Regions from separate parts of the Clostridium sp. HMP27 genome, predicted to be linked through region 2. Evidence: predicted binding sites of a transcription regulator. Region 2 holds the regulator's gene; the other holds the start of a gene.
The links. The regulator CtsR, encoded in region 2, represses protease genes until heat stress. The targets are predictions, from matches to a motif close to AAGGTCAANNAAGGTCAAAT.
Positions count from the first base shown of each region.

Region 1 (3,443 bases), on a different contig from region 2:
TTCCATGTACTCAGACATATCTATTCTAATTATATTTTCTTCACTATCAAATAATGTTCTCGCTAAGGTTTTTGCAAGTTCTGTTTTACCAACTCCAGTTGGCCCTAAAAATATAAATGAACCAATAGGACGTTTTGGATCTTTCATTCCTGCTCTTGCTCTAATTACTGCATTAGATACTGCAGTTACTGCTTCTTCCTGTCCTATCACTCTATTATGAAGGTCTTCTTCAAGTCTTAAAAGCTTTTCTTTTTCTCCTTCAAGCATTCGAGATATAGGTATTCCAGTCCACTTAGAGATTATTTCAGAAACTTCCTGTTCTGTAACCTCTTCTTTAAGCATATTACCAGATTGATTTTCATTAATTAAACTTTCCTTTTCTTCAATTTGTTTTTCTATGATTGGAATAACACCATATTTCAGTTCTGCTACCTTATTTAGGTCATACTCCCTTTCAGCCTTTTCCAGCTTCCCTCGAGCATCATCAAGCTCTTCCTTAAGATTTCTAACTGATACTATTTGATTTTTTTCCTTTTCATATTTTGCGGTCATTTCCTTATCTTTATCTTTTAAATTACTGAGTTCCTTTTCTAAAACTTCAAGTCTTTCCCTTGAATATACATCCTCTTCTTTAGATAGCGCTTCCTTTTCTATTTCCATTTGAAATATTTTTCTTTTTATCACATCAAGCTCTGTTGGAAGACTATCTATTTCTGATCTAATCATAGCTGCTGCTTCATCTATTAAATCAATTGCCTTATCTGGAAGATATCTACCTTGAATATACCTTGAAGAAAGCTTGGCTGCAGACACAATTGCTGAATCATGTATTCTTACTCCATGATGTATTTCAAACTTCTCTTTTAGACCTCTAAGTATTGAAATACTGTCTTCTACCGTTGGTTCATCTACAATTACAGGCTGAAATCTTCTCTCAAGTGCTTTATCTTTTTCAATGTATTTTCTGTATTCATCAAATGTTGTAGCTCCTATACAATGAAGTTCACCTCTTGCTAGAAGTGGTTTTATAAGATTTCCAGCATCCATAGCTCCTTCACTCTTACCAGCTCCTACTATGGTATGAATTTCATCTATAAATAATATTATTTTTCCTTCACTTCCTTGAACTTCTTTAAGGACAGCTTTAAGTCTTTCTTCAAATTCACCCCTATACTTTGCACCAGCAATAAGTGCCCCCATATCAAGTGAAAATATAATTTTATTTTTAAGCCCCTCAGGTACATCTCCTCTTACTATTCTTTCAGCTAGACCTTCTACTATAGCTGTTTTACCAACTCCTGGTTCTCCAATTAATACAGGATTGTTTTTAGTTCTCCTGGAAAGTATTCTTACAACTCTTCTTATTTCTTCATCTCTTCCTATAACTGGATCAAGCTTATGAACCTTAGCATCATTAGTCAGATTTCTTCCATACTTGACTAATGCTTCATAGGTTCCTTCTGGGTCCTGAGTATCCACTCTTTGATTTCCTCTAATTTCAGACAAAACATTTAAGAAATTTTCTTTAGTTATTCCAAATTTATTTAATATATTTCCTACTTTACCTTTGCTATCTATGTCCATTATGGAAAGCATAATATGCTCAACACTTATATAAGAATCCTTAAACTTATTAGAAATATCTTCTGCTTTTATAAAAATTTCCTCAAATCTGCGAGTTGGATAAACAGCTCCACTCCCTGCTCCTTCTCCTAAAACCTTAGGCATGCTATTAAGTTCTTTATTTGTTTCATCATTAAGCATTCTTATATTTATTCCCATTTTCCCAAAGATATTTGGAATTAATCCATCATCTTGGGAAATCAAAGCTGAGAATAAATGTATTATATCGATTTGCTGATGATTATGTCTCACTGCAACAAGTTGTGCTTCATTTATAGATTGTTGAACCTTTAAAGTTAATTTTTCAATATCCACGCTAATCAACTCCCTTTTTAGTAACAAATATTTTCGTAATTAGTAAATCAGTACTAATAATAATTACTGATAACTAAACACCCCACCTATAATATTTATTTTTTACATATTACAATATTAAAATTCAGCTTCGTAACATAAGTCTTATGATAGTTATATATTATATTATAGGTCAAAGAAAGTCAAAGTCTAATATTTTAAGTAATTATTTGATTTAGATAAATATGTAAAGGAATAGTTTAATAAATGAATTTTTTAAAGTAATTTAATCATTATTACTACTTATTATTTATTATTTCCTATTTTATAATTATCTCCTACCGCTGTATCTTTTTAAGTATGTTAAAATATCAGTAGAATATATATTTTATCAAATTGTTACTACAATAAAAAAAGTTGCCTTTTGGCAACTTTCTAGATAAATAAGAATTTAATATTCACTATTGACTATATTTATATTTTCTTTTCTAAATTTATAGCTAAATTAAAATATTTTAGTGCATCTGATATACTATTAAGCTTATAGTACATCTCTCCCATTTCAAGATATCTTCTGTAAACTTCCTTCTTATTACCAAATCTCATAAGAGCGTCTAAAGAAAGATTCATATACATTTCCATAGAAGTATATTCCTTCTTTCTTCCTAAAATCACTGCTTTATAATGATATGCCTTTTCTATAAATCTTACATTATCTAATGCTATAGAATAATTTATAGTTTCATCTATAATTTTTTCTGCTTTTTCTAAAACATTATTATCCACAAGTTCGCTTATGCACATGAGCATAAAACTTACAAGTTGTATTCTATCATCCTTAGGATACTCCTTCAAAGCTCTTGTTATGTATTTTATACCATCATCTTTTTTATTGATTTTAATTAAAGTGATACCATAATCATTTAAAGCATTGCATTTAGCTCTTTGATTTTCTCCATAAAATGAAAGAGCCTTTTTTTCATATTTCGTAAACTTTTCTCCTTGAAGTCTCAATTCCAAAAGTGCTAAAAGGTGATAAACTCCTGCTTTTTTATAATCATCCTCAAAATAATTTATTAAGGCCGGTAATTCCTCAGCTACCTCATGAGCTTTTTCATAATCTTCTATCTTAATATAGCAATCACATTCATTAAATAAGGCCTTTCCAAGTAATTCCTGGTTATCCGATTCTTCTGCTGATTTCTTGATTGTATTATAATATCCTGCGGCTTCTCCATATTCCTCAGATTTATATAAATACTTGGCTAAATCCATGTAATATATCAAATAATTTTTATCTTCTCTGGTCTTTAAGCACATATCATAATATCTTGGTAAAAGCAACTGAAGTTTCTTTAGCTTATTTCTTTCTAAGTCAAATGTAAATAACATACTCATTATATCAAATGCTATATCAAAATACTTATATTCCTCAGCATAGGATAGATTATATTCTAAGCTCTTTTCATATTCATCCGGTTTCATATTTTTTTTCAAAAGTTCATTAATATTTTTTCTTATTTGAC
Region 1 is NZ_JMFY01000035.1:19,212-22,654, forward strand. Features, by position in the region: gene clpB (ATP-dependent chaperone ClpB) at 1-1,938, opposite strand, end outside; gene DP68_RS15350 (helix-turn-helix transcriptional regulator) at 2,392-3,443, opposite strand, start outside.
Region 1: a site for CtsR is predicted at 2,107-2,126, ahead of clpB (ATP-dependent chaperone ClpB). Genes of this name have one in related genera too.

Region 2 (3,443 bases):
TTTGCCTCTTCCTGAGCATACATAAGCACTTTTTGAGCTCTTTCAGTAAATCTTCCAAACATCATAATAATTCACCACCATTTAAAATTATTTTAACTTATCTCTTACAATTTTCGCCCTAAGTATATCTCTTTCAGAATAACTTAATTCCTTTGAAGCTATTTTATCAATCATATATCGCTGTGAAATTAAAAGCAATTCATTTAATGTATTCTTATTTACATCCTTAATTATGCCCATTTCTAATCCAAGTCTTACATAGGAAAGTAATTTTAAGCACTCATCGCCATTTAAAATCCTTGAAAATTTTAGAATTCCTAAGGATCTATATATTTTATCTTCTAGTTGAGTTAAATGAGTATTTAAAAGCATCTCCCTAGCACGCTTTTCTTCGCTTATTAATTGATTTACAACTAGCTTCAGATTGTTTATTATTTCTTGTTCTGTTAATCCTAAAGTTACCTGATTGGAAACTTGATATAAATTACCTTGAGCCTTAGATCCTTCACCATATAATCCTCTAACCGTAATTCCAACTTGATTTAATGCATTAAAAATTTTAGAAACTTCGTTATTCATAGTAAGTGCCGGCAAATGAATCATAACCGAAGCTCTTAGTGCTGTGCCTACATTAGTGGGACATGCTGTTAAATATCCCAATTCTTCATCATAGGCGTACTGCAACTTTCCCTCTAATTTATCATCTAGATCATTTGCAGCCTTATATGCTTCATCTAGATTATAGCCAGATGTAATACATTGTATTCTTAAATGATCTTCCTCATTTATCATAACACTTATGGTTTCTTCATCATTTATTATAAAAGCAGCTTTATTTTTATTAGAAATCAATCTATCACTTATGAAATGTTTTTCTAAATAGATTCCATCATCTACAAAATTAGTTTGCCAAAGATATCTGGTATTAAAATCATCCTTATTAACATTATCATAAAATACTTCTTCAACTTCTTTTACAATTTCTCGACTCTGTTCTTCAGATAATTTATGTGGAAAGGATTTATCCTTTAAGTTTCTTGCTAGTCTTATTCTACTGCTTAAAATTATGCCATCTTCATTATAGGATGAATGTATCCAATTTTGCATCCTAATCCCTACCCTTCCTTTTCCATCTCTCTTATTAGATCTCTAATTTCTGCTGCCTTTTCATATTCCTCGGATTCTATAGTTTTTTTAAGTTCTTCCTTTAATTCAAGCATTCTTCTTTTGTTTATTATTTCTTTGCCTTGTTTGCACGGAATTTTGCCTTTATGCTCTATACTTCCTTGTACTCTTTTTATTACAGGAATGGTGGAACTCTTGAAATTTTTATAACACTCACCACATCCTAAAAACCCATTTTCTTTAAAATCTTTATATGTGGTTCCACATTTTTCGCATTTTATATTAGAACTTTTATCTAAAGAAGATGAATTATTAACCCCTTCTATTATTAATCCTATTAATTGCTGAAAGCTAAAAGGAGAGTTTACATTTATATTTCCCGGGTAAGCCATCCCTTGAAACTGCTTAGCACACGATTCACATAAATTTAGCTCCTGTTTTACTCCATTAACTATTTTAGTTATGTGTACATAAGCTTCATTGCTTTTACATACTTCACACATCATAACTATTGCCTCCTAAAATAAAACTTTATTCATATTTAAAATTATTACTTACTAAACTGATAAAACAGATAGCATACTTTTTAATAACTCTGCTCTAAATGTATTTTTATTTTCTTGTAATAAATTCAAACTTCTATCATTAATAGCCATTTTCATGATATAAGCCTCTCTCTCAGAGACTAAATCATTCTCTTGTAAATAATTTATTATTTTTACAGATTTGTCAAAAGTGATACTGTCCCCTATTTGTAAATTTACAGCCTGCATAAGCTTTTTATTATGGTTAAAATCCACATGTTTAATTATTATGCAGCCTCCGCCCCCCCTTTTACTTTCTACATAATATCCCCTATCTGTAGTAAATCTGGTAGTAAGAACATAATTTATTTGAGAAGGGGCACATCTAAAATAATTAGCCAATTCATTACGTTGAATTTGCAATTCACTTTCATCGTTATCTTGCAATAATTGTTTAATAAACTCTTCGATAATATCAGATAGCCTTGCCACGTTTGCACCCCCTGACTTTGACTTTCTTTGACCTTAATTAAATATTATAATTTTACTTACTTAAATGCAATATTCAAATAAATAAAATTATAGATTTCTATGCCATTTATAGTAAATTAATTAACACTTCCTCTTAAAAACTATCATTTGCTCATAATTTGAATTTTATATACTCTAGTCAATAAACAAATCAAAGTTTATTTAATATATTTATTAATCTCATAGCTTAAAAACTCACTAAACTTATTTAAATCCTCTTCTTTAAGAAAACCACCTTGGCAATGTTTATCACCACCGCCACCTCTTCCCTGAAAATTACTTATATTTTCTTTAAAGACTTTTCCACAATTCAAGTCAAATGTTCCATCATGAGATAATATTACTTTCTTATCTTTTTCTGAAACTAATATATTTATACTATGGCTTTTCGCCATAATAAATCTATTAATAATTTGAATTTCCTCAAAGGTTTCTTCGTTAAAGTTCTTAAATAATGTTAAATTATTTACTTCCTTAACTATATCTTCAGCACGAAATTCCATTAACTTTTCTTTAAGCTCTTTTACTTGCTTGGATAGTACCTTTACCTGTAAACTTTCATTAGTTACTTTATCTAAAATTTCCTTATCAGTAGATGAATAATTTTTATTTAAAGTTGCTACAATCTTATGCTTTTGTTGATAGTCTTCAAAAGCTTTTTGTCCACACTTAAAATATATCCTAGTCATTCCTTTATAATTTTCAGTCTTAACTATTTTTATTAATCCTATTTGCCCTGTGCTTCTTACATGGGTTCCACAACACGCTATACGATCTATTCCTTCTATTTCTACTATTCTTATATCTTCTTCTACGGTGCATGGTTTTCTTAAATTTAAATTAGAGATTTTTTCATAGTCTACAAAATAATCTATAATAGGTATATCCTTATATATATAATCATTTGCCCTTTTTTCTACTTCATTTATAATATCATCTGTAAAGTTTTTCATTGAATTATCAATAGTTATATACTCATCCCCCATGTGAAATCCATCATTTTGAGTACCATAAATATCGTATAATACCGCTGATAACAAATGTTCCCCTGCATGCTGCTGCATATAATAAAACCTTTTTGAAAAATCCAGCTTACATTTTACTTCTGCTAAATCAGGCTTCCCTTCTAAAACATGAATTATTTCTTTTTCTCTTTCAAATACACTTTTTACCTGTAACCCATCTATGAACCCTTTATCTTCAGGCTGGCCTCCTCCCCCTGGGAAAAATGCTGTTTTATCTAAAATTACATAAAACTTACCA
Region 2 is NZ_JMFY01000010.1:5,161-8,603, reverse strand. Features, by position in the region: gene DP68_RS05115 (ATP-dependent Clp protease ATP-binding subunit) at 1-65, opposite strand, end outside; gene DP68_RS05110 (protein arginine kinase) at 88-1,107, opposite strand; gene DP68_RS05105 (UvrB/UvrC motif-containing protein) at 1,116-1,631, opposite strand; gene DP68_RS05100 (CtsR family transcriptional regulator) at 1,683-2,141, opposite strand; gene DP68_RS05095 (DHHA1 domain-containing protein) at 2,339-3,443, opposite strand, start outside.